Regions from separate parts of the Frankia sp. AgPm24 genome, predicted to be linked through region 1. Evidence: predicted binding sites of a transcription regulator. Region 1 holds the regulator's gene; each other region holds the start of a gene.
The links. The regulator LexA, encoded in region 1, represses DNA repair genes until DNA is damaged. The targets are predictions, from matches to a motif close to CGAACNNNNGTTCG.
Positions count from the first base shown of each region.

Region 2: the regulator LexA is predicted to act here: its motif matches at 4,908-4,921, upstream of MXD61_RS09755 (DUF222 domain-containing protein).
Region 3: the regulator LexA is predicted to act here: its motif matches at 3,659-3,672, upstream of ruvC (crossover junction endodeoxyribonuclease RuvC).

Region 1 covers NZ_JALKFW010000002.1:26,166-36,578, reverse strand. The annotation lists gene MXD61_RS01020 (vitamin B12-dependent ribonucleotide reductase) at 1-1,159, opposite strand, end outside; gene nrdR (transcriptional regulator NrdR) at 1,450-2,076, opposite strand; gene MXD61_RS28280 (LysM peptidoglycan-binding domain-containing protein) at 2,423-2,881, opposite strand; gene lexA (transcriptional repressor LexA) at 3,192-3,956, shown strand; gene hflX (GTPase HflX) at 4,031-5,491, opposite strand; gene MXD61_RS00995 (AraC family transcriptional regulator) at 5,754-6,566, shown strand; gene MXD61_RS00990 (VOC family protein) at 6,597-7,013, opposite strand; gene dapF (diaminopimelate epimerase) at 7,010-8,008, opposite strand; gene MXD61_RS00980 (EAL domain-containing protein) at 8,050-8,991, opposite strand; gene miaA (tRNA (adenosine(37)-N6)-dimethylallyltransferase MiaA) at 9,093-9,992, opposite strand; gene MXD61_RS00970 (alpha/beta fold hydrolase) at 10,246-10,413, opposite strand, start outside.
Region 2 covers NZ_JALKFW010000165.1:40,153-50,565, forward strand. The annotation lists gene MXD61_RS09735 (beta-ketoacyl-ACP synthase III) at 1-909, shown strand, start outside; gene MXD61_RS09740 (acyl carrier protein) at 1,016-1,261, shown strand; gene fabF (beta-ketoacyl-ACP synthase II) at 1,258-2,484, shown strand; gene MXD61_RS09750 (carboxyl transferase domain-containing protein) at 2,782-4,185, shown strand; gene MXD61_RS09755 (DUF222 domain-containing protein) at 4,342-4,809, opposite strand; gene MXD61_RS09760 (MFS transporter) at 5,221-6,429, shown strand; gene MXD61_RS09765 (AAA family ATPase) at 6,360-8,897, opposite strand; gene MXD61_RS09770 (hypothetical protein) at 8,900-9,553, opposite strand; gene MXD61_RS09775 (hypothetical protein) at 9,954-10,367, shown strand; gene MXD61_RS09780 (molybdenum cofactor guanylyltransferase) at 10,331-10,413, opposite strand, start outside.
Region 3 covers NZ_JALKFW010000208.1:71,999-82,411, forward strand. The annotation lists gene MXD61_RS21210 (glycosyltransferase family 4 protein) at 1-455, shown strand, start outside; gene MXD61_RS21215 (hypothetical protein) at 499-1,035, shown strand; gene pdxS (pyridoxal 5'-phosphate synthase lyase subunit PdxS) at 1,240-2,190, shown strand; gene pdxT (pyridoxal 5'-phosphate synthase glutaminase subunit PdxT) at 2,187-2,786, shown strand; gene MXD61_RS21230 (YebC/PmpR family DNA-binding transcriptional regulator) at 2,809-3,564, shown strand; gene ruvC (crossover junction endodeoxyribonuclease RuvC) at 3,762-4,280, shown strand; gene ruvA (Holliday junction branch migration protein RuvA) at 4,277-4,999, shown strand; gene ruvB (Holliday junction branch migration DNA helicase RuvB) at 5,054-6,100, shown strand; gene yajC (preprotein translocase subunit YajC) at 6,220-6,792, shown strand; gene secD (protein translocase subunit SecD) at 6,958-8,850, shown strand; gene secF (protein translocase subunit SecF) at 8,855-10,126, shown strand; gene MXD61_RS21265 (adenine phosphoribosyltransferase) at 10,244-10,413, shown strand, end outside.

The DNA.
Region 1 (10,413 bases):
CCGGGCGCAGGAACTTCAGCAGGTTCAGCGACGCCAGGTTGCAGCTGGAGTTGTCCAGGTGGACGTACTCGCTGCACGGGTTGGACGCGCTGATCCGGCCGGTCTCCGGGCAGGTGTGCCAGTCGTTGATGGTGCCGTCGTACTGGATGCCCGGGTCGGCGCAACCCCAGGCCGCGTCGGCGATCGTGCGGAACAGCTTCCTCGCGTCGATCGTCTCGATCGTGCGGCCGTCCAGCCGGGCGCGCAGGGCGAAGTCCTGACCGTCGACGACGGCGTTCATGAACTCGTCGGTGACCCGCACCGAGTTGTTGGCGTTCTGGTACTGCACCGAGGCGATGTCGCGCCCACCGAGGTCCATGTCGAAGCCGGCGTCGCGCAGCGCCCGGATCTTGTCCTCTTCCCGGGCCTTCGTCTCGACGAACTCGACGATGTCCGGATGGTCGACGTCCAGCACGACCATCTTGGCGGCCCGCCGGGTCGCCCCACCCGACTTGATCGTCCCGGCCGACGCGTCGGCGCCCCGCATGAAGCTCACCGGCCCGGACGCGGTGCCCCCCGAGGAAAGCAGCTCCTTCGACGAGCGGATCCGCGACAGGTTCAACCCCGCCCCCGACCCTCCCTTGAAGATCAGCCCTTCTTCCCGATACCAGTTGAGAATCGACTCCATCGTGTCATCAACTGAAAGAATGAAACAGGCCGAGACCTGCTGTGGTGCCGAGGTGCCGACGTTGAACCAGACCGGCGAGTTGAAGCTGAAGACCTGGTGGAGCAGCATCCAGGCCAGTTCGTGCTCGAAGATCTCGGCATCGGCGTCACTGGCGAAGTAGCCGTGTTCCCGTCCGGCGGCGGTGTAGGTGAGCACGACCCGGTCGATGAGCTGGCGCAACGAGGACTCCCGGACCGGCGTGCCGATCGCGCCGCGGAAGTACTTGCTCGTCACGATGTTGGAGGCGTTGACCGACCAGAAGTCGGGAAACTCCACCCCGCGCTGCTCGAAGTTGACCGAGCCGTCCCGCCAGTTGGTCATGACGACGTCCCGGGACTCCCAGGTGACCTCGTCGTACGGATGGACCCCGGCGGTCGTCCGCGAACGGCGAATCCTCAGCCCGGACGGCCTGGCCGCCGCCTTGCTCGCCTTCGTGCCGCGGCTTTCGGTCATGACGCTCCTCGTGGTGTCCTTGTGCTCTTCGGCGCACTGCTTTTCGGCGCGGGCCGGCTCGCCATGACGCGGCGGCCGCGCTGTGCCTGAGATGCCCGCGCACCACCGACCGCGGCGGCTACTCGGCCGGCATCCCAGGACGGGCGGGCCGTAGCGGCATAGCGAATCGGGGCATACGGAATAAATCCACGTCGGCGGGGTCAGGTCGTCCCGGAACTCACCGGGGCGGACCGGCGTGGCGAGGTCGTGCTTCCAGAACTCGAGCTACGAGCGATGCGAGCCGGGCGCGGTCAGCCGTGCTCGGCCGCGACCTCGACCAGGGGGCCGGGCGCCCGCGCGCCGCCGCCCGGCGGACCAGCACCGTTCGGGCCGGTGCCATGGAGCGCGGAACGGGACGAGCCCACGCCGAACGGACGCTCACCCGCCGGGTCAACGGGACTGGCCGGGTGAACGGGCTCGCGGCGGGAGGTGGATGTCTCCGCCCGCAACGCCGAGATCGCGTTCTCGAAGTCAGTGAGCGACTCGAAGGCGAGGTACACCGACGCGAACCGCAGGTAAGCCACCTCGTCGAGCTCCCGCAGCGGGCCGAGGATCGCCCGGCCGATCGCCTCGGCGGGAACCTCCGCGGAGCCCGCGGAGCGCACCGCGTCCTCCACGCGCTGCGCGAGCAGGGCGAGATCGTCATCGCGTACCGGCCGGCCCTGGCAGGCCTTGCGCACACCGGCGACCACCTTCGCCCGGCTGAACGGCTCAGCCACCCCGCTGCGCTTGACCACCCGCAGCGAGGCCTCCTCCATCGTCGTGAACCGACGCCCGCACGACAGGCAGGAACGCCGCCGGCGGATCGCCGAGCCTTCTTCGGCTTCCCGGCTGTCGACGACACGACTGTCCGGGTGCCGGCAGAACGGGCACCGCACGCGTTGACGCCTCCTCAGCCCGGACCGGCACGACCACTCTCGACGCCACTCTCGACGCCACTCTCGACGCACCAGATGTTGTGCCCAACCCTAGCGCACCACACCATGGCTGGGACAACGACCCCCCGCAGTGCCACGCTGGGACACCCGTGCGCGGATGGTCCGCAACCGTCCGCGAGCACCGCCGTGCCGGCCGGGACCGTGGGATACCGGCAGGTCACCGCGACAACCGGCCGGCCGCCAGGCCGAGGACTCAGGGTGTTCGACCCGTCGGGGGTACCCGGCCGCCACGCCCCGCCACGACCGGCACAGCCCGCTCCAGCCGGCGTTCGCGACCGCGCCGACCTCATTCCAGCAGCAGGAACTCACCGGGCACGAGATCGGGCGAGGACAGGTGGTTGACCCGCATCAGCCGATCGACCACGGCCCCGGTGTCGGCATCGGGATCGAGCGCGACGGCGATCTCCCGGAGGGTCTCCCCCGCCACGACCAGATGCCCGCGCCGCGGCTCATCCGCCCGCACCAGCGACGCACGCGGCACCATCACCGTGAGCGCGGCCGCGACACACAGCGCGATGACCGCGACGACGACCGCCCGACCCCGCCGGGTCAGCCTCAACGGCGGCTCGGCGCCACCCCCGACCCGGGAACCCGCCACGCCCCCGGACGCCGCCACGGCTGCGGAAGCCCCCATCGCGCCCCGGAACCCCGTGGACGGATGGCACGCCCACCCGCCGGCGCCACCGCGCCGCTGGGCCCGCACCACCGCCAGATCGACGACCCGCGTCGCGTGGTCCACACTCACGACAACCTCCCGGAGCGAGCGGACAGGAGCCGGTTACGAACTCCCGTTCGATCGAACTACTGGTCGATTGTGACACGGGCCCGCGGGGAGAGGAAGAGACACGCTCGAACAGACGTTTGAGATTCCGCGACCATCCGGTTACCGTCAAGACGATCAGGTGTGGACCGGACGATCCCCCCCGGTCGCGGACACTGCACGCCGTGGCGAGGCTGGGCACCCCAGGTGACCAGCGATCGCGTGGAATCACGGTCCGCGACCTGGGGTTGCCGTCCGGCCACTACGCGGTATGCGACGAGGAGAGCGGTAAGCGATGACCACCCAAAGCAGGGGAACGCGCCGAGGCGGTGCCCGCGGCAACGTGCGGCCCTTCCCGGACAACCCCGCGGACGCGCCCGGACTGACCCCCCGGCAGCGCAAGGTGCTCGAGGTCATCCGGGCGGCCGTGGAGCGGCGCGGATACCCGCCCAGTGTGCGGGAGATCGGCGAGGCAGTCGGGCTCACCAGTACCAGCAGCGTGGCGCACCAGCTGAAGATGCTGGAGGAGAAGGGCTACATCCGGCGCGACCCGAACCGGCCGCGGGCGATGGAGGTGCTCGGCGCCGACCGCCCGCGCCGCGCCGGTGGCGGTGGGAGCGCCGCGACAGTGGTGCCGGCGTTCCCCGGCGAGGCGCCGGCCGCCCCCGGTGCCGCCAGCGATCCGCAGGCGACATACGTGCCCGTGCTCGGGCGGATCGCCGCCGGTGGGCCGATCCTGGCCGAGCAGGCCATCGAGGACGTCTTCCCGCTGCCGCGGGAGATCGTCGGCGAGGGCACCCTGTTCCTGCTGCGGGTCGTCGGCGAGTCGATGGTGGGCGCGGCGATCTGCGACGGCGACTGGGTGGTCGTGCGCCAGCAGCCGGTGGCGGACAACGGCGAGATCGTCGCCGCCATGATCGATGGTGAGGCCACGGTCAAGCGCCTGCGGGTGCGTGACGGCAAGGTGTGGCTGCACCCGGAGAACCCGAGCTTCAGTGACATCCCGGGTGAAGGCGCGTCCATCCTCGGCCGGATCGTCGCGGTGCTGCGCCGGGTCTGACGGGCGATGGCCGGCCGCCTGGGGGCGGCCGGCCAGTTCGGGTGGAGGTCAATGCCGGGGTGCCCGGCCCCCGCTCAGGCGCGGAACATGTCGAGATCCGCGGCGAGCGCCGGTGAGACCCGAGCCGTCAGGCGCGTGCCGTCACCGGTGTGTTCCTGACTCAGAACCTCGCCGATGGCGTGAATCCGCGAGACGAGGTCACCCCGCGTGTACGGGAGCAGGACCGTGAGCTCCACGTCCGGATGTGGCACCCGCAGGCTCAGGGCCTCGACGAGCGCGTTGAGGCCGTCTCCGGTGCGCGCGGAGATGAACACCGCGTCCGGAGCGAGCTGACGCAGTTCGGCCAGCACCGTCGGTTCGGCCGCGTCGACCTTGTTGACGACGATCAGCTCGGGTACGCCGCCCGCGTCGATGTCGTTGAGGACCTCCCGCACCGCCGAGATCTGCCCGGCCGGATCCGCGGCGGAGCCGTCGACCACGTGCAGGATGAGATCGGCATCGGCGACCTCCTCCAGAGTGGAGCGAAACGCCTCGACGATCTGGTGCGGCAGGTGACGGACGAACCCGACCGTGTCGGTCAGGGTGAACGCCCGCCCGTCGGGCAGGGTCGCCCGGCGCACGGTGGGGTCGAGGGTGGCGAACAGCGCGTCCTCCACCAGCACTCCGGCACCGGTGAGCCGGTTGAGCAGCGAGGACTTGCCGGCGTTGGTGTAGCCGGCGATCGCCACCGACGGCGCCTCGCCGCGGCGCCGCGACGAACGCTTGGTCTCCCGCACGGTCGACATCTCGGCCAGGTCACGACGTAGCCGGGCCATCCGCGCCCGCAGCCGACGCCGGTCCGTCTCGATCTTGGTTTCACCGGGGCCGCGGGTACCGATGGGTGCCCGACCACCGCCGCTGGCGGCGGCCCGGGACATGGATTCACCCCAGCCACGCAACCTCGGCAGCATGTACTGCAGCTGGGCGAGTTCGACCTGAGCCTTGCCCTCTCGGGACGTGGCGTGCTGGGCGAAGATGTCGAGGATCAGCGCCGTACGGTCGATCACCTTGACCTTGACGATCTCCTCGAGCTGACGGAGCTGGCCCGGGGTGAGCTCACCGTCGCAGATCACCGTGTCGGCACCGGTCGCGGCGACGACCTCGGCCAGTTCCCGCGCCTTGCCCGAGCCGACATAGGTCGCGGCGTCCGGCCGGTCGCGGCGCTGCACGAGGGCGTCGAGCACGGCCGAACCCGCCGTCGTGGCCAGGGCCGCGAGCTCCGCCATGGACGCCTCGGCCGCCCGCAGCGAGCCCGACGTCCACACCCCGATGAGCACGACCTGCTCCAGTCGGAGCTGCCGGTACTCGACCTCGGTGACATCTTCGAGTTCGGTCGCCAGGCCCGGCACGCGGCGCAGAGCCACGCGATCCGCCAGGTCGAAACCATCACCCGAATCGGCGAAGAAACCAGAAAGCGCCGCCGTATCGTCGTCGGCGAGTTCGATGAGTGATCTGTCCATGGTGGACGCATCCAGGGCGTCGGCAGGAAGTGTCATACCATCCGTTCTCAACGCGGCCCGCTGCCGCGGCATTCCGCGTCGCTTCGTTTGGCCAGGTCACGCGCGTGTGCGGCGACCATCGGAAGGGCTGCGCGACCCGCGTACCGCGGGCGGCGGTCGTCCTTCCGTCGTCTGCCAGGGTCCCACGCCGACGCGGCGATCGCGAATGGTTTCGGGCGGATCTCCGGCGGTGTTCGATCCCGGTCGATGCTTCGTGCCACGCCGCCGGTCGGCCGAGATGGCGCGTAGCGTCGGGCTCGTGTATCGCGAGCGCCGCGCCATCGGGCTGCCGGCCACCGTCTGGATCGCCCGATCGGACCGGCCCGATCGGGCGATCCACGCCGGCCCGGGTGGTCAGGCCGGCGAGGCGCACCGGGTGCTTCCCGACGGCGGCATCGACATCATCTGGAGCTCGGATGGCCGGCTGATCGTCGCCGGTCCGGATACGGCCGCCACCGTCGTGCCCTGGGCATCCGGGGTGCACCACGTCGGCGTCCGGTTCGATCCCGGTCACGGTCCGGCCCGGCTGGGCACCCCGGCCGCGGCGCTGCGCGACAGCCGGATCGACCTGGCCGCGCTGTGGGGCGACGGCCCGGCCCGGCGTCTCGCCGACCAGGTCGCCGCCGCCGGGCCGCAGACCGCGGCCCGGGCGCTGGCCATCCAGACGGCGCTGCTCGAACGGCAACCGGATACGCGGCTGTCCGACCCGATGACGCCGGCGATCGTGTCCGCCGTGCGGGCGCGCGTGACGGTGGGCGCGCTGGCACGGTCGGTCGGGTTGAGCGAACGCCAGTTGCTGCGCCGCAGCCGGCGGGTCTTCGGCTACGGCCCGAAGACCCTGGGCCGCGTCCTGCGTCTGCAGGAGGCGTTGCGCACCGCCCGGTCCGGCCACGGACTCGCCCTGACGGCCGCCCTGTCCGGCTACGCCGACCAGGCCCATCTCGCCCACGAGGTACGGGCGCTCACCGGCCTCACCGCCACCGACCTGCTCGCCTCCGCCAGGGTCACACCGACCGTGGACGCACCGAGCAGCGTGGACGCACCGACCGTGGACGCGCCGCCGCCGCGTTGACGGCCCACGAACCAGGTGGACGAGCCGTGGTCAGGAACTCGCCGGGACGGTGGCCGCGAGCGGTGCGTACAGGTCGACGGTGTTGCCGTCGGGGTCGACGACGCTCGCGTAACGCTGGCCCCAGAAGGCGTCCCACGGCGCCAGGTGACTCTCGTACCCGGCAGCGACCAGATCCCCGTGGACGGCGTCGACCTCGGCCGGGCCCTCGCAGGCGAAGGCGAGGCTGATCCGACCCTGACCGGCGCTGGCCGGCGCCCAGGCCGGATCGAAGGAACGGATGGTGGCCTCGGTGTCGAACAACAGCCGTTGCCCGCCGGGCAGGACGACCTCGACGTGCGGTTCGGCGTCGGCGTCGGCCGGGATGGCAAGCCCCAGCCGACGATAGAAGGCCAGGCTGCGGGCCAGGTCGGAGACGATCAGTCCAGTGCCGTTGAAGGTGGCTGTCATGACCGCAGGCTAGGCTCGCCCGCCGGCGCCGGTCTTGTCGGAATCGGACCCGTACCGCCGAGCATCCCGATCCGCACCGCCCCGTCGAAGACCAGCTCGGCCGGCCCCCGCAACAACACCGTGTCGGCCCGCCACCGAACGTTCAGCACCCCGCCGGGCACGTCCACCGCCACCTCGACCTCACCGCCACCAGCACCGGCACCGGCACCGGCACCACCGCCGTCGCCCGCAGAAGCAGCCGTCGCCCCGGTGGGGCGGCGACCATGGCGGTCGGCCCAGGCCACGGCCACGGCGCAGGCCCCCGTGCCGCAGGAGGCCGTCTCCCCGACCCCGCGCTCGTAGACCCGCATCGCCACGCCGCCACCCGGGCGATCCACGACGATCTCGACGTTGACTCCCTCGGGGAAGTCGTCGGCGCGAAACCGCGGCGCCCGGCTCAGGTCGAGGCCACGCAGCGCCGCGACGTCCAGATCGTCGGCGAAACAGACGGCGTGCGGGTTGCCCATCGACACGGCGACCGCGTCGAACTCCCGCCCGGCGACGCTGACCGGCGGCGCGGACGGGCCCGCCGCGGCCCGCGCGGAGAAGGACGGCGGGCCCATCTCCACGGTGACGTCCCCGACCGGCGGCACCTCGACGCGGCGCAGGCCCGCCCGGGTCGCCAGCACGAAGCCGCCGGGGCGGACATAACCGGCCTCGACGAGGTAGCGGGCGAACACCCGGGCCCCGTTGCCGCACATCTGGGCGAGCGAACCATCGGCGTTGCGGTAGTCCATGAACCAGCGGGCCGAACCGACGAACGGCACCGCCTCCGGTGCCGCGGCCGACAGCACGACCCGCAGGACACCGTCCGCGCCGATACCGGTACGCCGGTCACACAACGCCCGGACCAGCTCCGGGGTCAGGTTCAGATCGCCGTCCGGATCGGGCAGGATCACGAAGTCGTTGCCCGTGCCCTGCCCCTTGACGAACCGCAGCTGCTGGTCATCGCGCACCGGCACATCGTACGGGCGTGCCCGCGGCCGCTCAGCCCGGCTCAACGCGGTTCAGCCCGCTGCGGTTCGGTCTGGCTGGGTTCGGCTCCGCTTCGTGGTCCGGCGGCCGACACCCAGGCTCGCAGCCGCTCGTCGGTGCGTTGCGACGGACGGTGCCAGCGCTCCGGGCGGCCCCGGCCGAGCGCGATCATCCGGGCGTCCTCGACGGGGACCGGCGGGCAGAACACCGGGCCGATGGCACGGTCGCAGCCCAGGTCATGGACCCGGGTGGCGAGGCGGGCGGAGTCCACGCCGTCGGCTACGACGGTCAGCGCCCGGCTGTGCGCGAGGCGGACGATCGCCGCCACGACCGCCTCCCCCTCCAGGTCACGCATGGTGGCCTGGAGATACAGACCGTCCAGCTTGACGAGGTCGAGCGGCAGCAGATCGAGCACGGCCAGGGAACCGAACCAGGTTCCGAACGACTCGACCGCGAGCGCGACGCCGAGGGCGTGCAGGTGGGCCAGCAGGCCCGGCACGACCGGAGCGGCCAGGCCCAGCGCCCGTTCGCTGAACTCCAGGCCGATCGCGCCGGCGGGCAGCAGCCGCCCGGACATCAGCCGGTCCACCTCGGTGACGAAGGCGGGGCTGGCCAGCTGGCGCCCGTCGATGTTCACCCAGAGCCGAGGCGGACGGATCGGGGTGCCGACCGCCATCCGATGCCAGGTCCGGGCCTCGGTCACCGCCATCCGCAGCACCCACTGGTCGACCTGGTGGACAAGCCCGGCCGCCGCGGCGATCGGCATGAACTCCGCGGGACCCAACACCCCCCGCTCGGGATGCTGCCACCGCGGGTGCGCCTCCATCCCGGGCACCGAACCGTTGCGCAGATCCACCTCGGGCTGGAAGTGCAGCCGCAGCGAGCCATCGTCGAAGGCCGCGTAGAGCGCGGGGACGAGAGCCAGGTCAGGTGGCAGACCACCGGCGGTGGCGGGCACGGTCACAGCGATCTCTCCAGACGCCGCGCGGGACAGGCCGCCGCGGGCCGGATTCCACGCCGCCGCGGCCCTGCGACGACCACGTCTCCGGCGATCGGACGAACCGGTCACCCGTCAGATCGAACCACCAGCCGCAGCGCCTGTGTGACGTCCGGTTGGTTCAGCCACGATATCCGGTTATCCCGGCGAAACCAGGATCTTTGCCGCCTGGCGAAACGCCGCGTCGCGGAAATTGTGGCCAGCTTGGCCTGATCTGTGGACTCCATTGCGCCGTCCATCCAGGCGAGGAGTTGAGCGTATCCGAGCGCACGTGACGCCGTGCGACCTTCCCGAAGACCGCCCTCCACCAACTGACGCACTTCATCGGGAAAACCCGCGTTCCACATTCTGTCCACCCGTTGGGTGATGCGCTCGTCGAGATCGTCTCGGTCCACGCCTATCTGGACGACGTCATAGACCGCGCGTTGTTCCGGCAGGGTCGCCGCGTAATCCCCGGTCAGTTCGACGACCTCAAGGGCCCGCACGATCCGCCGACCGTTGCTGGGCAGGATCGCCTCGGCGGCCCGCGGCGCCCGACGGGCCAGCTCCGCGTGCAGCTCCCCCGAGCCGCGGCGGGTCAGCTCGGCCTCCCACCGGGCGCGCACCACCGGGTCGGTGCCCGGAAAACTGAGATCATCCAGGGCGGCCCGCACGTACAGTCCCGAGCCGCCGACGAGCACCGGGACCCGTCCGGCCGCCAGCAGCGCGTCGATCACCCGCCGGGCGTCCAGCTGGAAACTCGCGACATCGGCGGCGTGCGTGACGTCCCAGACATCGAGCAGATGGTGCGGCACGCCGCGGCGCTCGTCCAGGCGGACCTTGGCGGTACCGATGTCCATCCCACGGTAGAGCTGCATCGAGTCGGCGTTGACGACCTCACCGCCGAGCGCGAGCGCGAGCTCGATGCCCAGGTCGCTCTTGCCCGCCGCCGTGGGCCCCACCACCGCCACCACCGGGCCCCGTGGCACCGGCCGCCGCGTACCTCCCGCGCCCGCCGTGCTCTCCGTACTCCCCGCACTCGCCGACCCGTTCGTCACGATCAGGATCGTGCCACGGCCACCGGATGCCGGCGGGCCCAGGCCGCTCCCGGTGGATCTCCGGCCAACCCCCACCGCCGATAACGGACCCCCGGGCACCGACAGTCACCCGTCCGGCCAGAAGATCACGATATGTGATGGTCGCCCGGGCCGTGCGCGGCGGCCGGGAGCTACGCGGGGCGGTTCAGGCCGCTCCGGACACCTGGGCCTGGGCATGGCCCTCGGCATGGGCCCGAGTCTCGGCCTGGGCTTCGGCCTGGGCCTGGTTGTCGGGTTGCCAGAAGCGGATGAGGAGGTCGGCGAGGGCCTGCGGGCTGTCGGCGGCCGGGTCGTGGCGGGCGGCGGGAATCAC
Region 2 (10,413 bases), on a different contig from region 1:
GTGTACCGCCCGGCCCGGCTGGTCACCAACGACGAGATCGCCACGCGGGTCGACACCTCCAACGAGTGGATTCGTTCCCGCACCGGCATCGTGACCCGCCGGATCGCCGACGACGAGGAGACCACGGCCGTGATGGGCGCGGTGGCCGCCGAGAAGGCGCTGGCCTCCGCCGGTCTGACTGCCGACAGCATCGACCTGGTCATCGCCGCGAGCTGCACCTCCCCGTCGCAGATCCCCGGGGTCGGCCCGCAGATCGCGCACCGGGTCGGCGCGTTGCGAGCCGGCGCGTTCGATCTCAACGGCGGCTGCGCGGGCTTCAGCTACGCCATCTCCACCGCGGCCGACATGGTCCGCGGCGGCGGTGTGCGCCATGTGCTCGTCGTCGCCACCGAACGGCTCTCCGACTACACCGACTGGGATGACCGTTCCACGTGCATCCTGCTCGCCGATGGCGCCGGCGCGACCGTGGTCGGCGCCTCGGACACCGATGAGATCGGCCCGGCGGTGTGGGGCCACGACGGCTCCCGCCACGAGGCGATCCAGGTGCCCGGCGGCGGCGACAACCTGTTCCGGATGTCCGGCCAGTCGGTGTTCCGCTGGGCCATCTCGCTCGTACCGGCGGTGCGGGAGGTCTGCGAGCGGGCCGGCGTGGCGCCCGAGCAGCTCGCGGGTATCGTTCCGCACCAGGCCAACCTGCGGATCGTCGAGGCACTCGCGACGGGCATCGGCGCCACGAACGCCGCCGTCGCCCGCGACGTCGTCGACTCGGGCAACACCTCCGCCGCGAGTATTCCGCTAGGGCTTGCCCGCCTGCTCGACGCCGGCGAGATCCGCCGCGGCGACCCGGTCCTGCTGTTCGGTTTCGGCGCCGGCCTGACCTACTGCGGTCAGGTCGTGCGCTGCCCATGACCAGCACCACCACCCTGACCCCGACCCACGTTGCGCGGCCGGCGTCCGAAGCGGTCGGCTGACCGCTGGCGCACCCGCCAGACCACACTGCACAGGAGGCACCACCATGTCCCAGGACATCCTCGCCGGTCTCGCCGACATCCTCGAAGAGGTTGCCGGTGTCGACCCGTCGGACGTCACTCCGGACAAGACCTTCATCGATGACCTGGACGTCGACTCGCTGTCGATGGTCGAGGTCGTCGTGGCCGCCGAGGAGAAGTTCTCGGTGAAGATCCCGGATGACGACGTGAAGTCCCTCAAGACCGTCGGCGACGCCGTGTCGTACATCCAGCGGGCGGGTGTGGCGGCATGACCACCACCCCCAGGCAGGTCGTCGTCACCGGCCTCGGGGCAGTAACTCCCCTCGGTGGCGATGTCGCCACGACGTGGGAGGGGCTGCTCGCAGGCCGCTCCGGCGCCCGACGCATCACCGAGGACTGGATCGACGAGCTCCCGGTCCAGATCGCCGCGCCGTTGGCGGCCGAACTCCCCCTGGGCCGGGTGGAGGCGCGCACTCTCGACCGCAGCCAGCAGATGGCTCTGGTCGCCGCCCGGGAGGCGTGGGCCGACGCCGGCACCCCCGAGGTCGACCAGGAGCGCCTCGCGGCCTGCGTCGCCTCCGGTATCGGTGGGGTGCTGACGCTGCTCACCCAGCACGACGTGCTGCGGGAGAAGGGACCGCGACGGGTCTCCCCGCACACGGTGCCGATGCTCATGCCCAACGGCCCGGCCAGCACGATCGGGCTCGCGTTCGGGGCGAAGGCCGGGGTACATGCCCCGGTCAGCGCCTGCGCTTCGGGCTCCGAGGCGATCGCGCTCGGCCTGGACATCATCCGGGCCGGGCGGGCGGACGTGGTGATCGCCGGTGGCACCGAGGCGGCGATCGCCGCGCTGCCGATCGCCGGCTTCGCGCAGATGCAGGCGCTGTCCCGCCGTAACGACACCCCGCAGACCGCGTCGCGACCGTTCGACAAGGCCCGCGATGGTTTCGTGCTCGGCGAGGGCGCGGCGATCGTCGTGCTGGAGGCCGCCGAGCACGCGGCGGCCCGAGGCGCCCGGGTGCACGGCGTGCTGGCCGGCGCCGGGATCAGCTCGGACGCCTACCACATCGCGGCGCCCGACCCCGAGGGTGCGGGTGCGGCCCGGGCGGTGCGGGCGGCGCTGCGTTCGGCGTCGCTCACGGCCACCGACGTCGTGCACATCAACGCGCACGCCACGTCGACCCCGGCGGGCGACCTCGCCGAGGCCGTGGCGCTGCGCTCGGCGATCGGCGACCATATCGACCAGGTGGCCATCACGGCCACCAAGTCGATGACCGGGCATCTGCTGGGTGCGGCCGGCGCGGTCGAGGCGATCGCCACGATCCTCGCGCTGCGCGAACGGATCATCCCGGCGACCCGCAACCTCGACGCGCTCGACGACGAGATCGCCCTCGATGTCGTCGCGGTCGACAACCGCACGATCACCCGTGGCGCGGCCCTGTCGAACTCGTTCGGCTTCGGCGGCCACGACGTCTGTCTGGCCTTCACGGTGTGAGGGGCCTGCCGGGCGGAGCATCCCACCGCCCGGCACGGCCTGCCGCCGACGCCGCGGCCCACCGGCCCACAGCGCGACCGGGACCGCCGCGGCCCGCCCCGACCTCCTCCGCCACCCAGCGCTACCTATTGCCGTGACGCGGGCAGCTCCCTGTTGGCACGGCCACACCCGGCCCACGGGCGGGTGCCCATCGTCGCCGGACCGTGAACAGACGGGAACCGGCTAGCAGGCCCGGACGGTCGCCCGTCGACCTTCCGCCGATTCCAGTCCCACGCCGTCCAGGCAAGGAGACGCACGGTGAGTCTTTCCACACTCGACCGAGTCGACCCACGCACGCCCGAGGCTCGGCTCGCCCGGTTCTTCGACCCCGACACACTGTCCGTGTTCGCGGCGACCGACCGCAGCGGCGTGGTCGCCGGCCATGGTCTGGTCCGCGGCAACGAGGTCGTCGCCTTCGCGACGGATCCGACGGTACAGGGTGGCGCGATGGGGCGCGACGGATGCGCCCGCATCGTCCACGCCATCGAGTCCGCGGTGCGTCTGGGCTGCCCGGTCGTCGGTATCTGGCACTCCGGCGGCGCACGGCTGCAGGAGGGCGTCGCCTCGCTCGACGGTGTCGGGCGCATCTTCGCCGCCACCGTCCGCGCCTCCGGGCGCATCCCCCAGCTCTCACTGGTGCTCGGTGCGGCCGCCGGTGGCGCCGCCTACGGCCCGGCGCTGACCGACATCGTCATCATGGGACCCGAGGCCAAGGTGTTCGTCACCGGCCCGGACGTGGTCCGCTCGGTGACCGGCGAGGAGTGCACCGCCACCAGCCTCGGCGGCCCGGAGGTGCACTCCAAGCGCAGCGGGGTCGTGCACGTGACGTGCGACTCCGAGGAACAGGCGATGGAGCGCACCCGGGAACTCGCCGAACTGCTCGCGGACCAGCGCGACATCGGCGAGGTGCCCGACCGCGAGCTCGCCGACCTGCTGCCCGAGAACCCGCGCCGGGCCTACAACGTGCGCCCGCTGGTCAGCGCGGTGCTCGACGGTGAGGGTGTCGAGCTGCACCCGAAGTGGGCGCCGAACATCGTGACCACCCTCGGCCGCCTCGGTGGGCGCACCGTCGGTGTGGTCGCGAACAACCCGCTGCGCCGCGGCGGCTGCCTGGACTCGACCTCCGCGGAGAAGGCCGCCCGCTTCGTGCGCATGTGCGACTCCTTCGGGGTGCCGCTGGTCGTGCTCGTGGACGTGCCCGGCTACCTCCCGGGGGTCGGCCAGGAGTGGGAGGGCGTCGTGCGCCGCGGTGCCAAGCTGCTCTACGCGTTCGCCGAGTGCGCCGTGCCGCGGGTCACCGTGGTCACGCGCAAGTCCTACGGCGGTGCCTACATCGCGATGAACTCCACCTCGCTGGGCGCCACCGCCGTCTATGCCTGGCCGAACGCGCAGATCGCCGTGATGGGCGCCGAGGCGGCCGTCGGCATCCTGCACCGACGCACGCTCGCGGACGTGCCGGCCCAGCGGCGACCCAGCGTGCTCGCCGAGCTCACCGAGGAACACGAGCGCACCGTCGGCGGGGTGGACCGCGCCGTCGAGCTCGGCGTCATCGACGCGGTCATCACACCCGGCAACACCCGCGGTGTCATCGCCTCGGCCCTGGCGGGCGCCCTCGCCGACGCACGGGCGCACAAGAACGTGCACGGCAACATCCCGCTGTAACGGCCCACGGCTGCGACCTGGCCCGGACCTGCCCGACCCCCCTGCCCCAGGGGCCGCGGCGGCCCGAGCGCGCTCCGCCAGAACCAGCTCCACCACACCCCGACCTCCACCACACCCCGACCCGCCAGGCCAGCGCCTGGCTCCACGGCGACGGCCTCATTCGTCCGCCAGTTGCACCCAGGTGCGCACGACACCGCCCATCTGACGCGGATTCATCCACAACGCCGCCCGGGCGAAGATCGGATCCGCCCGCCGCGCCCTCTCGAGGCGCGTGGGCTCCACCGCCGGCGCGATCGCCCGCAGATGCTCGAAGCTGATGTCGCCGGCGCGAAACGCGCCCCCGGTCGCCGGCAGGGCCCGCGCCGCCCGCGCGACCAGCAGAGCCGAAACCGTCGTCGGATGCACCAGCCGACATTCACGCCGCAGCCAGGCCACCGCCGAACGGGCACCGTCGGCCCGCCACAGCTCGCGCCGATCGAACTCGGCGAGCGCCCGCGCCCACAGCGCGTCGGTCGCGTCGACCAGCCGCCGCAGCTCGACGACCAGCGCCGCGACCTCCGCATCGGGGAGCTCGCTCACCTCGGCTGCGACGACGCCCCCCAGCATCGCCTCGACGTCGATCATGGCTGACCACCTTCCCCGTGGACCCGGCGCACGAGCGGGTCGACAGCCGCCCACACGATCACGATCACCATCACCGGCCGCCACCATCGACCCGAAATCGAACACATGTTCGGATCATAGGTCACACTTCCAGGCATGCCAAGGGATCCCACGCGGCATAATATTTACCTGACATGAAATAACGATCGCGCCAGCGGCGTTCCCGCTGCTGGAGGTGCATGGATGGTGCCGCAGGTGGACAGTCCCGGTCGGCCGTCGAGAGCGGCGACCCCACCCGCCACAGCGACCCTGCGGGTGATCTCACCGCCGCCGGCCTGCGCGCCCCCCGCGGCAGCGGCAGCGGCAGCGGCAGCGGCAGCGGCAGCGGCAGCGGCAGCACAGCGGGAGCAGTCGAACAGCACGTTCGCCGCCCTGCGCGTGCGTAACTTCCGGCTGTTCATCGCCGGCCAGCTCGTCTCGTTGTGCGGGACCTGGATGCAGACGATCGCGCTGGGCTGGCTGGTGCTGTCGCTGGGCGCGTCAGGAACGACGTTGGGGCTGGTCACGGCCACACAGTTCCTGCCGGTGCTGCTGTTCGGGCCCTACGGCGGGGTGATCGCCGACCGGTCGGACCGGCGACGACTACTGATGATCACACAGACCGGATCGGGGCTGGCCGCGCTCACCCTGGGCATCCTGGACCTGACCGGTTCGGCCCGGCTGTGGATGGTCGCTGTCACGGCCATGCTCATCGGGCTGTGCAACGCGGTGGACAACCCGACCCGGCAGACCTTCGTGCAGGAGATGGTCGGGCCCGAGTATCTGCCCAACGCGATCACCCTCAACTCGGTGACCATGAACGCGGCCCGGATCATCGGGCCGGCGCTGGCCGGGGCGATCATTCTGGGCATCGGCACCGCGGGCTGCTTCCTGTTCAACGCCGCGTCCTTCGGCGCGGTACTGATCGCGCTGCGCCGGATGAACACCGCCGAACTGCACGCCCGCACACCCGTGCACCGGGCCCCGGGGCAGCTGCGGGCGGGGCTGCGCTACGCGTGGCGAACCGGGACGCTACGCGTCCCGCTGGTCATGATGATGGTCATCGGCGCGCTGTCCTACGAGTTCCAGGTGGTGCTGCCACTGGTCGCCCGTGAGACGTTCGACGGCGACGCGGCGACCTACAGCCTGATGACCGCGGCGATGGGTTCGGGTGCGGTGGTCGGCGGGCTCGCCGTCGCCCGACGGCGGCGAGTGGGCGTACGACCCCTCGGCCTGATCGCGGCGGTGTTCGGCGGCGTGCTGCTGCTGGCCGCGATCGCGCCGACGCTGCCGGTGGAACTCGCCGCCCTGGTGCTGGTCGGGGCGGGCAGTGTGGCGTTCATCTCGACCGGCAACGCCACCGTCCAGCTCGCCGCCGACCCGGCCATGCGGGGCCGGGTGATGGCGCTGTGGTCGGTGGCGCTGCTCGGGTCGACGCCGGTGGGTGGGCCGATCGCCGGCTGGGTGGCCCAGTCGTGCGGGCCGCGGGCGGGTCTGGTGCTCGCGGCGGTCGCGGCGTTCGTCGGCGCGGGCTACGCGCTGCTCTCCCTGCGTTCCCGCTCGTCGACGGACACGGCGGCACCGGCGGCCCCTTCGGCCTGACGGGCACCGTCCACCTGACGGGCGGCGGCGCGGCCGAGTTCCGGCAGTCGGTGCACCTCCCGGGTCTGACCACGGTGCGCGCTGACCGCGTTGGAGTGGTACCCCTCGAAGACGGACAGGAAGTCCGGCTCCCGGTAGCGACGGCCGTCCACGGTGGGGCCGAGCCCGCCCTCCATGATGGCCTCGACGTCCTCACCGGTGATCGTCTTGTGTTCCTCCAGGGCATGGGTGAGTGCCAGGATCTCCCGCCGGTTGTCCTGCAGGACCACCTCGGTGCGCTCGTAGAGTTCCCGCAGCTTGGACTCGATCTGCTGGCCGAAGGGACGGTCCGCGTCCAGCGACAGGCTGCCCATCTGCTGTTCGAGCATCGCCAGCCGGGACGAGAGCGTGTCACCCATCGCCGCGGACGACAGGTAGCTGGCGACCAGGGTGGTGGCACTGCGCAGGTCGCCGCCGACACCGACGGTGTTGTCCCCCTCGAAGAACATCCGCTCACCGGCGAGGGAGGCGAGCGAGACCATCACCTGGATCTCGATCTCGGACTTCCACATGAACATCCGGTCCTCGACCGCGACATGGGCGACGAACCCGCCGACCCCGCCGCGCCGCTCGATGGTCGCGAGGTCGATCACCCGACCGCGCTGCATCCGGTAGGCGACGACGGCATGGCAGGCCTCGTGCAGGGCGATGCTGTGCCGCTCCTGGTCGATGTGCTCGTGGTCGTCGGCGAGGCCGTACTCCTTGATCACCCGGGCGCGCAGCATGTCCTGCCAGGTGATCGCCTCCCGGCCGTCCTTGACCGCCTGGACCAGCGCCTCGTTGACGGTGTCCTTGATCGTCGCGCCGGTGGCCTCGGGACTCATCACGGCCAGCCGGTCGATTTGCCCGGGGGTCAGCTCGTGGCGCACCTTCGCGAGGTATCCCTCGAAGGTGCGCACCCGCCCCTCCTTGCTCGGGTAGCCGACCTTGTACTGGCGGTCGATGCGGCCGGGGCGCAGCAACGCCTCGTCCAGGGACTGCGGCATGTTCGTCGCCATCATCACCAGGATGCGGTACTTCGGCGGTGGCTTCGGGCGCATCCCGAGGGTGCGCCGCACGACCCGGTTGAAAAAGCCGCGGGGCTTCTTCAGCCCGGACATCTCGGCCAGCAGCGCCTGCAGCGTGCCGTCGAACCCGCCGCCACCCCCACCGACCACGAACTGCTCGCGGGCCGTCTCGCGGCCGATCTCCGCCTGGGCCGCCGCGCTCAGGTACGACAGCCCGTTGCAGCCCGGTCCGGCCGTGTGCCCATCGGCCAGCGACCGTCCAGGCGAACGGGACGAACGGGATGAACGGGACGGCGAGGTGGCGGCCGGTGTGCCCTGCCGGGCGAACCAGGAGCGGGCTCCGGTGCCGACACCGCCACCACCGAAGTTGCCGCCGAGACCACCGCGGCTACCGAGCGTGTCCGCCTCGTCAAAGAAGACGATCACACCGCCGTAGCGCAGCGCGAGCTTACGCAGCTTGCGAAACAGTGATTTGACCTTGAGCAGGCCCACACCGACGAACATCGCCGAGAACGCACCCGGATCGACGAAGACGAACGGCTTGCCCGTCTCACCGGCCACCGCCTCGGCGAGGAGGGTTTTGCCGGTACCGGGCGGGCCCCACAGCAGAATTCCGCCGGGCACATGGCCACCGCGGCTTTCGATCTCCTCCGGGCGTTCCAGATAGAAGACGTTCTCCCGGACCCGGCTGACAACGTGGTCCTGGCCCCAGACGTCCGCGAAACGGGTGGTGATGTCCTCGGGGAAGTACGTCTCGACGCCGCCCTTGGACAGGAACCAGAACATCACCACGAACTGGCCGACGACCAACAGCATCAGCAGGACGATCTGCAGCACCATGGGAATCGCGTGCCACAGATCGCTGGGGATGTTCACCAGCGCGTCGAAGACCGAGGTGTGCGACAACCGGGCGTAGACGAACAGGGCCAGGGCAAGACCCACGATCCACTTGACCGCCCGGGACAACCGGAACCGGTTCCAGTCGTTGATCCTCAGGAATCGCCGCTCCAGCCGACCGAACACCCGCTCGGTCCAGAACACGTAGTAGGCCGACCAGCGTTCGCCGACGAACATGTGCACCTGGCGCAGCACTTCCATGCCGAGCAGGACCAGCACCCAGGCGCTCCGGCGGGCCTGGATGCGAAAACCGTCGCTCCAGGTCATCAGCGGATCGTCGGAGACCTCCGCGGCGACCACGAACAGGAAGACCGCGCCGAGCAGCAGCAGGAACTTCGACCGGTCCCACAGCGACAGCCGGCGGCGCCGGGGTCCCTGGGGGGACTCCGCGTCGCGCGAACCGGGGCCCGAGGCCGGCGGGCCGGCCAGCGAGGACGAGCCGCCCGAGGGCCGCGGGCCGGGATCGGGGAGATCAGGGAGATCGGTCAGGTCGGTGATCCGGTCTGCGTGGTCCATCACGCCCATCCCTACTGCCCCTGGTCCGTGGGCTTGATCGTGAAGGACTTGGCCACGTCGCCGATCTGTGCTCCGTGCTGGGCGTAACACAGCGACGAGCACGCGAGAATGAGCTGGTAGAGCACCGCCTGGCCGTTGTCGAGCAGGCTCGTCTGGTCGATCGTCACCAGACCGGCGTCGGTCCTGACCTGGTAGACCAGATGCACGCCGTGCACACCGTCCTTCTTGTGCACGACCTCGTCGGCGAGCAGCAGGAAGCTCGGCTCGAGTCGGGCGCCGTAGGGGTCGGTGCGCACCGCCTGTTCCTGGGCGGCCTGGGCGTCGTCGACCGAGAGCACGAAGTTGCGCAGGTCGTTGGTGGACACCGCGTTCGCCTCCTCGGGCAACAGGTGGCGCACCTGTGCGAACCCCTTGGGCACGGCCGCGTCCGGAACCAGCAGCCGGGTGGCGTCAAAGCGGGCACCGGCGTCCAGGCCGACAACCCATTCGCGTGACATCAGCCCGCGCAGCATCTCCGGGCTGACGTTGCGGGCGTCGATCCCGAACAACGCCGGGCCGGGCATCTCCTGGTGGCTCCAGCTATTCGGGACCCGCAGAAACGCACCATCCTTCTTGTTTGTCACATACTGGTAACTTGGCGAGCCGCAGCCGCCCGCCGCCAGCAGCACCGTCGCCACCACGCTGAGCAGCACGAAAGTGGCGTAAACGGATGTTCGGCGCGGACTGGTCGTCCGGCGTCGAGCCTCCACGGCAAACCTCCAGCCTGGCGAGGTTGAACACATGGTGCGCCGTCGGGCCATGGTCCTTCGCATTCCTGGAAAGTGTGGCCCAGAAGGCCGCCAGTGCGCACAACCTTCACCAGAAAGGGTGACCGGTCGTACCCTCCGCTGTCGTCGGGCTGGCGATACCCGGGGCGCACGGGCCGAATCCGATCACCATGGGTGGTCGGACGTACTCACCCATGCCGAGGGAGTGCGGGCGGGAGCACGCGAGGGAGCGGCTGACCGGCAGGGGGTACCCGACAGGCGGGTACCCGACACTGTCGGTGTCCGGCACACTGGTGGTATGGCGCATTATCGGCGCGGTCGTAAGGTTCCGGCGCTTCGTCCCGGCCGCCGTCATCTCGTCGGCGGGGTCACCGTGGTGGCGGTGTTCGCTCTGGTCGGGCTCTCCGCGTGGAACCCGGTCGTGGCGCTGCCCGCGCTCGGGGTGATCGTGGTGCTCGGGGTGGTCGACTGGGCGATCGTCACCGCCGCGCCCGGCAGTGCGGAGCTGCCCTCCGGCCCGGCCGCCTTCGCCGGCGACGAGCCGGACTGGGACGCCAGCATGGACACACCCACCCAGGTGCTGCCCCGGCTGACCTTCGGCTACGCGCGTGGCGGCGAGGCGTACGAGGAGCCCGACCACGACGCGGTGCACACGATGGCGATCGACATGCGTGGCTACCTGAACGAGGCCGGCCACGGCCGGATGGGCTGAGTCACCCAGCCGCGGGCCCGGGCCACCTCCGCGTCGTCGTCGCAGT
Region 3 (10,413 bases), on a different contig from region 1:
TCGCCGGCCCCGGTGACGCCGCGGGTCTGCGCGCCCGGCTGGACCCGCGGTTGCGGGACCGGGTCGACCTGATCGGCCTCGTCTCCGACGCGGACAAGCCCCGGGTGTTCGCCTCCGGCCAGGTCTACTGCGCGCCGAACACCGGGCAGGAGAGCTTCGGCATCGTGCTGCTCGAGGCGATGGCGGCGGGCACCCCGGTGGTCGCCAGCGACCTGGACGCGTTTCGCCGCGTCCTGGACGACGGGCGGGCCGGGCGGCTGTTCGAGGTGGGTGACCCGGCGCGGCTGGCCGAGGTCCTCGCCGAGGTGCTCACCGACCCGGGCGGCGTCACCGATCTGGTGCGCCACGCCCACACGGTCGCGCAGGCCTACGACTGGCGCACGATCGCCGAACGCATCGTCGGGGTCTACCGGATGGTCTCCGGCGACGGACGGGTGTCGGTCGCTTCCAGCTGACCGGGACCCCGGTCACACCGCGGCGTTGGCTACGCTGCGCGAGATGGATGCCCTCGTGGTGGTGGTTGCTCTGGTGGTGGCGATCGCGACCTATCTGACCTGGCTGGCGTTGCGCCTTGATCGGCTGGCCGCCCGGGTCGCCGACGCCCGCGGGGGACTGGTCACCCAGCTCGTCGCCCGGGCCGACGCCGCCGACGCGCTCGCCACGCGGTGCGCGCTGCCCGAGCTCGCCGACAGCGTCCGGCGGGCGCGGGCCGCCCATCCGGCGCTGCTGGCCGGCGGCCCGCTGGACGGCGGGGTCGAACTGGCCGAGAACCTGCTGAGCCGGTCCCTGCGCTCCGGTGAGGTCGCGGCGGCCGGACAGCTCTTTCCCACCGAGCTGCACGCGGTCGACAGCGAGGCCGCCCGGGTCGCGCTCGCCCGCCAGTTCCACAACGACGCCGTGCGCGACCTGCGGGCCCTGGCCGGGCGCCGGCTGATCCGGCTGCTGCACCTGGTCGGACGTCGGCCGAGCCCCACCTACTTCGAGATCGACGACGCGCTGCCGGTCCGGGGGGATCTGCCGGGCCTCGCCTCCTGAGCGTCGGCCCTGACCGGGCTGCCCCGCCCACGGCACCGATGGCCGACCGGACCGCGCCGTACGATGGGATACCGACCCACCCACACGGGAATCACCGGGCCGGGCAGCCGACCTCTCCCGCGGCGTCCGATCGGGCGCGGCGTGGACGACGGCGGTGCCGGCCCGTGTGTGGTGCCCGACTGGAAGCGAAAGCGACGGCACATCATGTCCGAGGCCCAGAGCGCCCCCAACAGCGGCTTGGCGGCCGACTCCCCCCGTGACGGCGACGCGGCTCGCCACGCCGGCACCGCCCGCGTCAAGCGTGGCATGGCGGAGATGCTCAAGGGCGGCGTGATCATGGATGTGGTCAACGCGGAGCAGGCGCGCATCGCCGAGGACGCCGGCGCCGTCGCCGTCATGGCCCTGGAGCGGGTGCCCGCCGACATCCGCGCCCAGGGCGGCGTCGCGCGGATGAGCGACCCGGACATGATCTCCGAGATCGTGGCCGCGGTGTCGATCCCGGTGATGGCCAAGGCGCGCATCGGGCACTTCGTCGAGGCCCAGGTGCTGCAGGCGCTCGGCGTCGACTATGTCGACGAGTCCGAGGTGCTCACCCCGGCCGACCCGCATCACCACATCGACAAGTGGAAGTTCACCGTCCCGTTCGTCTGCGGTGCGACGAACCTCGGCGAGGCGCTGCGCCGGCTCGCCGAGGGCGCGGCGATGATCCGTTCCAAGGGTGAGGCGGGCACCGGCGAGGTGTCCAACGCCGTGGTGCACATGCGCACCATCCGCGCGGAGATCGCCCGGCTCTCGGCCCTGCCGGCCGAGGAGCTGTACGCCGCGGCCAAGGAGCTGCGCGCCCCGGTCGACCTGGTCACCGAGGTGGCCCGGCTCGGGCGGCTGCCGGTCGTGCTGTTCACCGCCGGCGGCATCGCGACCCCGGCGGACGCGGCGCTGATGATGCAGCTCGGCGCCGACGGTGTGTTCGTCGGCTCCGGGATCTTCAAGTCCGGCGACCCGGCCCGTCGGGCCCGGGCGATCGTCGAGGCCACGACCATGTACAACGACCCGGATGTCCTGGTGAAGGTGTCCCGTGGCCTCGGCGAGGCGATGGTCGGCATCAACGTCTCCGAGCTGCCGCCGGCCGCCCGCTACGCCGATCGTGGCTGGTGAGCGGCCCGCGGATCGGCGTCCTCGCGCTGCAGGGAGATGTCCGCGAGCACGCGCGCGCGCTCGCGGCGGCCGGGGCCCGGCCGGTGGAGGTCCGCCGGGTCGCGGAGCTCGACGAGGTCGACGGCCTGGTGCTGCCCGGCGGGGAGTCCACCACCATCGGGCGGCTGCTGCGGGTGTTCGCGTTGCTGGAACCGCTGCGGGAGAGGGTGCTGGCGGGCCTGCCCGTGTTCGGCTCGTGTGCTGGCATGATCCTGCTTGCACGGGACGTCGTGGACGGCCGACCCGACCAGCCTCTGGTCGGCGGGCTGGACATGGTGGTCCGGCGCAACGCGTTCGGCCGGCAGGTCGACTCGTTCGAGGCGGACCTCGACGTCGTCGGTGTGCCGGGACCGCCGGTGCATGCGGTCTTCATCCGGGCACCATGGGTGGAAAAGGCAGGCGACACGGTCGAGGTACTGGCCCGTGTCGCCGAGGCGCCGGTGGCGGTCCGTCAGGGGTCGCTGCTGGCGACGGCGTTCCATCCCGAGCTCACCGGTGACTTCCGGGTACACCGGCTTTTCGTCGACATCGTGCGATCATCCGGATCAGGTCGGTGATTGCGAGTAAGAGGGGCAGGACATGAGCGGTCACTCCAAGTGGGCGACCACGAAGCACAAGAAGGCGGTCATCGACGCCCGGCGCGGCAAGCTGTTCGCCAAGCTGATCAAGACGGTCGAGGTCGCGGCCAAGACCGGCGGGGGAGACCCGGCCGGCAATCCGACGCTCGCGGACGCCATCGCCAAGGCGAAGTCCCAGTCGGTGCCGAACGACAACATCGACCGGGCGGTCAAGCGCGGCTCCGGTGAACTCGGCGGCGGCGTGAACTACGAGAGCATCACCTACGAGGCCTACGGGCCGGCCGGGGTGGCGGTGCTCGTCGAGTGCCTGACCGACAACCGCAACCGGGCCGCGTCCGACGTGCGGGTGGCGATCACCCGCAACGGTGGGACGGTGGCCGACCCGGGTTCGGTGTCGTACCTGTTCAACCGCAAGGGCGTCGTGCTGCTGGCCAAGCGGGACGGGCTGACCGAGGATGACGTGCTGCTGGCCGTCCTCGACGCCGGCGCGGAGGAGGTCAACGACCTCGGCGACGACTTCGAGGTCATCTCCGAGGCGACCGATCTGCACGCGGTGCGGGTCGCGGCGACCGACGCCGGGCTCGAGGTCAGCTCGGCCGACATCTCCTGGCTGCCGAGCGTGAGCGTGCAGCTGGACGCCGAGCCCGCCGCCAAGGTGCTCAAGCTGGTCGAGGCGGTCGAGGACCTGGACGACGTGCAGAACGTCTGGTTCAACGGTGACATCTCCGACGATGTCATGGAGCTGGTCACCAGCTGAGTGCGCCCGAACGCCGGGGCACACCGCCGGGGGCGTCCGATCGGCCGCGGTCGGCGTGTCGTGGATGTCGTGGTTGCGCCGCACGCCGTAGTATCGAACGAGTGTTCTCGCCGCGGTGCGCGTCCTCCCGCGGCGAGTTCCCTGCGGCGGGTTCTTCGGCGGTGGGATCCCAGCGGCGTGCGTACTCGGGAGGATGGATGCGGGTGCTCGGAGTCGATCCGGGGCTGACCCGGTGTGGCGTGGGAGTGGTCGACGGTGGCGTCGGCACCCGGGCCACCCTGGTCGAGGTCGGGGTGCTGCGCACCTCGGCCGGGGCGGATGTGGCCGATCGGCTGCGCGCCATCGCCGACGGGATCGACGCCTGGCTGGACCGCACCAGGCCGCAGGCCGTGGCAGTGGAGCGGGTGTTCAGCCAGGCCAACGTGCGCACGGTGATGGGCACCGCCCAGGCCGGCGCGGTGGCCATCATGCTGGCTGCCCGGCGGGATCTGCCGGTGGTGCTGTACACGCCCAGTGAGGTCAAGGCGGCCGTCACCGGCAGCGGCCGGGCCGACAAGGCACAGGTCGGTTTTATGATCACCAAGCTGCTCGGGTTGGCCGAGGTGCCGCGGCCCGCCGACTCCGCCGACGCGCTGGCGCTGGCGCTGTGCCACCTGTGGCGCGGCCCGGCCCTGGCTCGGATGCGGGCGGCCGCCGGCCCCGGGGGCACGCGGTGATCGCCTCGGTGTCGGGCACGGTCACCGCGCTGGGGCCGCTGTCCGCGGTCGTCGAGGTCGGCGGGGTGGGGCTGCTGGTCCAGTGCACCCCGGCGACGCTTGCGTCCCTGCGGGTGGGGGAGCCGGCCTCGTTGGCCACCACCCTGGTCGTGCGCGAGACGGAACTGACCCTGTACGGCTTCGCCATGCCCGACGAGCGGGACGTCTTCGAGGTCCTGCAGTCCGCGGCCGGCGTCGGCCCGAAACTGGCCCAGGCCGTCCTGGGCGTGCACGATCCCGACACGGTCCGGCGCGCCGTCGCCGAGGAGGACCTCAACGCCCTTACCCGGGTACCCGGCATCGGCCGCAAGGGAGCCCAGCGCATCGTGCTGGACCTGCGCGACCGCCTCGGCCCCCCGCGCGGTCCCGCGGCTGTGCCCGGCCCGCGGGCGGGTGCGCAGGCCCGGGCGGGCAGCCCCGGCGAGCATGGTCCCGGTGGCACGGTCGCGGCCTCGGTGCGGGAGGCCCTGGGCGGGCTTGGCTACTCCGCCCGCGAAGCCGAGGACGCCGTCGCCCGGGCGCTGGCCGCGCTCGCAGACCCTCCGCTCGCAGACCCTCCGCTCGCCGATCCCGCGGGCGACACTCCCACGGGCGACGCGGTCTCCGAGACCGCCATCCCCGTCTCCGAGCCTGACGCGGCGACGCTGCTGCGTGGGTCCCTCGCCGTGCTGCGCCGATGACGGCCCGCCGCGGGCCGTCCCGACAGTGGCCAAGCGCCTGCCCCGGCGGCGCGGATGGGTGAGCAGGGCCTGGTCTCGGCGGTCGCCAACGCCGAGGAACGGGCGTTCGAGGCGGGTCTGCGGCCGCACACCCTGAGCGAGTTCGTCGGCCAGGGCAAGGTTCGCGAACAGTTGACCATCATGCTCGAGGGCGCCCAGGCCCGCGGCACACCGCCGGATCACGTGCTGCTGTCCGGTCCGCCCGGCCTGGGCAAGACCAGCCTCGCCATGATCATGGCCGAGGAGCTCGGGGTTCCCCTGCGGATGACCAGCGGCCCGGCGATCGAGCGTGCCGGCGATCTCGTCGCGATCCTGACCGCGCTCTCCCCGGGCGAGGTGCTGTTCCTCGACGAGATCCACCGCATCGCCCGGCCGGCCGAGGAGCTGCTCTACTCGGCGATGGAGGACTTCCGGGTCGACGTGATCCTCGGCAAGGGCCCCGGGGCGACGGCGATCCCGCTGGCGCTCGCCCCGTTCACGTTGGTGGGGGCGACGACCCGCTCCGGGCTGCTCACCGGACCGCTGCGCGACCGGTTCGGCTTCACCGCCCACCTGGACTTCTACCGTCCCGACGAGCTCACCCAGGTGCTCACCCGCTCCGCCGGGCTGCTCGGCGTGCGGCTCACCCCCGAGGGCGCCGACGAGGTCTCCGGTCGCTCGCGGGGCACCCCACGGATCGCGAACCGGCTGCTGCGCCGGGTCCGCGACTACGCCGAGGTGCGTGCCGACGGCACGGTCACCCGTGAGGTCGCCGCCGCCGCGCTGCGGGTCTACGACGTCGACGGGCTCGGGCTTGACCGGCTCGACCGGGCCGTCCTGGAAGCCCTGGTCACCCGGTTCGGTGGCGGTCCGGTCGGACTTTCGACGCTCGCGGTGTCGGTCGGTGAGGAGACCGAGACCGTCGAGGACGTGGCCGAGCCGTTCCTGCTGCGGGCCGGCCTGCTGATCCGCACCGCCCGCGGCCGGGTGGCCACGCCGGCGGCCTTCGAGCATCTGGGTGTCGAACCGGTCAGTGACCCGCTTGGGCGCAGCCAGACGGCGCTGTTCCCCGACGCTGGCTGACCTGCCGCGGCAGCCTGGCGACGGCGCGTGCGGCGGTACAAACCGGACTCCCGGGCCCTGCCCACCGAACGCACCCGTTCGATACGTACGATCGCCGCAACAGTTCAGGAGGACGGGATGTGGGCGCGTACATGACGACGGCGGCGGGCAACAGCGAAGGTGGATCGATCGGCGGGTTTCTGCTCCCGTTGCTCCTCGTCCTCGTCGTGGTCTACATCTTCTCGATGCAGCGCCGCCGGGCCAAGGCCCAGCAGCAGGAGGCGTCGCGGATCGAACCGGGCACCCTGGTGGTGACCACCGCCGGTCTCTATGCCACCGTCGTCGAGCTGGACGAGGGCGACATCCTACTCGAGATCGCCCCGGACGTCGTCTGCCGCTTCAGTCGTAGCGCGGTCGCCCGCGTGCTGAGTTCCCCTGGCGACCAGGACGACCACGACCACGATCACGACCACGACGACCACGACGACCACGACGACCACGACGACCACGATCACCATGACCACGGTGATGGTGTCGGCGCACACGGTGCCGGCTCGACCGGCGAGGGCATCGGCGACACACCCGCCGCCGACGGAGCGGCGTCCGGCGAGACGCCAGCCGGTGGTACGCCAGCCGGTGGTACGTCGGCCGGTGGCGAGACGACCGGTAACGGCGACGTGGGAACGCCCGACCGGCTACGCAAGGAGCTGTGACCGCGGGTCGTCGTAGAACCGGGTGACGCACAGTCGCCGCGTCACCGCCAGGGGCTCGGAACGTACCCTCGGTGACATTCGTTCGGGTACGTTGAGCAACGCCGCTCCGGGCACGGCGAGGCGAACCAGCGCCGGTCAGCCGGTGCATGAGGAAGGGGCTCGCACGTGGCACGCCGCTCGGCACGGGTTTCCGCGGGAACCTCCGCATGGACCCGGCTGGGGATCCTCGGAGGGCTGTTCGCCCTGCTCTACGGCCTTATGGCCGTCACCGGCACCTGGACCCCCCGGCTCGGTCTCGATCTCCAAGGTGGCACGAGCGTCATCCTGACCCCTCGGGCCACGGGTGGCCAGTCGGTGAACTCCGGCGCCATCAACCAGGCTGTCGACATCATCCGCCAACGCGTCGACGGGCTCGGGGTCGCCGAGTCCGAGGTCCACCGCACGGGCAACCAGATCGAGATCTCGGTGCCCGGCCGTGGCCGCAGCGACGTCGTCGACCTCGTCGGTCAGACCGCCGAACTGCGCTTCCGTCAGGTCTACCAGGCCGATGCGGCCACCGCGGCGGCACCGACCCCGGCGCCGACGGCGACGCCGGCCCCCGGCGCGACCCCCGCCCCCGCGGGCAGCGCGACTCCCGCTCCGTCGGTGGCACCGACACCCAGCGTGGCGCCGGGCGCGGCCACCCAGCCGAGCCCGACCGCGACCCAGCGGCCCGCGGCCCTCGGTCTGCCGGGTGAGGGTTCGGGTCTCGCGGTGCAGGCGGTGTCCTTCTCCGCCCGGTCCGGTTCGACCGTGCTCGCCGCGCCCGCCGCCACCATCGCCCCCGCCGCCAGCACCGCCCCATCGGCGGCGCCCTCGGCCTCCCCTGCTCCGTCGACGACGGCCTCCCCGGCGCCCACGCAGGCCACCGATCCAGCCGCCGCCGCGGCCGCGCCGCCGGCCAGTGTCGTGGCCCAGTACACCGCGTTGACCTGCGCGCCCAGCGACGTGCGCCGCTCGGCGGCGAGCACCGACAAGGCGCAGGACTGGATCGCGGCCTGTGACCGCGACGGCACCACCAAGTACCTGCTGATGCCGGCGTCGGTCGTCGGCACGGACGTGAAGACCGCGTCCGCCGGTCTGCAGGGCGGTGGCGGCACCACGTCCATCAACACCGGGCAGTGGGTGGTGAACGTCGAGTTCACCGGTTCCGGCCAGGGCAAGTTCACCCGCCTCACCGAGCAGACGATCGGCAAGCAGGTCGCGATCGTGCTTGACGGCGTCGTCCAGTCGGCGCCGCAGACCAACGAGCGCATCGCCGGCACGGCCCAGATCTCCGGCTCCTTCAACCAGTCCGACGCCGATGATCTGTCCAACGTGCTGCGCTACGGTGCGCTGCCACTGGCGTTCGAGCGGTCCCAGGCGGAGTCGATCTCGCCGACCCTGGGTCGCGACTCCCTGCACGGTGGCCTGCTCGCCGGCGGGATCGGTCTGCTGCTCGTCATCGCCTACTCGTTCCTGTACTACCGGGCGATGGGCATCGTCGTGGTGGCCTCTCTGGTGGTCAGCGGCGGGATCATCTACGCGTCGGTGGTGCTGCTGGGCAGCGCGATCGGCTTCACGCTGACCCTCGCCGGCATCGCCGGTCTGATCGTGTCGATCGGTGTCACCGCCGACTCGTTCGTCGTCTACTTCGAACGAATAAAGGACGAGGTGCAGGCCGGTCGGACGGTGCGGGTCGCCGCCGACCGGGCCTGGCCCGCCGCGCGGCGCACAATGCTCGCCGCCGACACCGTGTCGTTCCTCGCCGCCGCGGTGCTCTACGTCCTGTCGATCGGCTCGGTGCGCGGGTTCGCCTTCACGCTGGGTCTGTCCACCCTGAGCGACGTACTGATCATGTTCATCTTCACCCGGCCGCTGGTAGCGCTGCTGGTGCGGCGCAGGCTGTTCTCCGTCAGTCGTTTCTCGGGACTGAGCCCGAAGATGATCGGCGGACGAGCCGCCGCAGTCCCGGTGGCCACCACCCGGGCGCGTCTGGCCAAGCGGCCGACGCCGGCCGGGCAGAAGCGGGAGAGCTGAGACGATGGCACTGCTCGCGCGGATCTACCGCAGCGACTTCCACGCGGACTTCGTCGGCCGCCGCCGGGCCTGGTACACGGTGTCCGGTGTCGTCGTCGCGATCTGCGTCATCAGCATGATCGTGCGGGGTTTCAGCCTCGGCATCGAGTTCTCCGGCGGCGCGGTGTTCCAGTTGCCGAGCAACGGCGGCACCGTCGAGCAGGTGGAGGACACGCTGGCGAACGCGGGGATCGACCCGTCCGACAGCGTGATCCAGCAGCTCGAGACGTCCCACCAGTTCCGGGTGCAGACCCGCACGCTCACCGATCAGCAGACCGAGCAGGTCACCAACGCGTTGGCGAAGCAGTTCTCGATCTCCGATCCGGACCGCAACATCGCCGTGTCGACGGTGGGCTCCTCCTGGGGTTCGACGATCACCAAGAAGGCGATCCAGGGTCTGATCGTCTTTCTCATCCTGGTCGTCATCTACCTGTCGGTGCGTTTCGAGTGGAAGATGGCGATGGCCGCGATGGCCGCGCTGGTGCACGACCTGATTGTCACGATGGGTGTGTACTCGCTGGTCGGGTTCGAGGTGAGCCCGTCCACGGTGATCGCAGTCCTGACCATTCTCGGTTTCTCGTTGTACGACACGGTGGTGGTGTTCGACCGGGTGCGGGAGAACACCGCGGGAATCGCGACGTCCACCCGGCGCACCTACGCCGAGTCGACGAACGACGCCCTCAACGAGACGTTGGTCCGTTCGCTGAACACCTCGCTGATCGCGCTGATCCCGGTCGCGTCGCTGCTGTTCGTCGGCGCCGGGCTGCTGGGCGCCGGCACGCTGAAGGACCTGGCGCTCGCCCAGTTCGTCGGTATCGCGTCGGGTACCTACTCGTCGTTGTTCTTCGCGACGCCGCTGCTGGTCGACCTCAAGCGCTCCGATCCCGCGGTGGTGGCCCTCGACGCGCGGGTCGCCCGCGATCGGGCCCGCCGGGCCCGCTCCGGCGAGGGCCTCGCCGCGGACACCTCCGGTGCCCAGGCGGCGCGGGTGGTCGGCCGTGGCCCGCGGGGCCTCGGCGACGGTGACGACGGTTCGGACCACCTGGACGGGCCCGGTGGTTCGGGGGCCGCGGGCCCGGGGGAGGGCCGAGACGGCGGGGCGTGGGGGGAGCCGGTGACCGCGGGCGTAAACATCGGCGGTGCGGCCCGTCGGCCGCAGCCAGGTGCAGCTCCGCGACGCGCCGGGCAGCGCAAGCCCGGGCGTCGGGGGCGTCCAAGCGGTAAGAAGCGACGGTAGGAAACGTCTGCCGGAGTGACACGAACAGGCCGGGCGGGTCCCGCGTACGGCGCCGGCTGTGCCGGACCGTCTGGAACACAGGCAGCGGACTAACCCGAAAGTGGGCGGAACGAAACGATGACAGGCATCGGCGAGGTAGTACCCCAGCGGTCCGCCACGAACGACGCGGCCGCCGACGTGCTGCGTAGCCACGTCCGGGACATCCCGGACTGGCCGCAGCCCGGCGTCGTGTTCAAGGACATCACCCCGCTGCTGTCGTCACCCACCGCGTTCGGCGTGGTGATCGG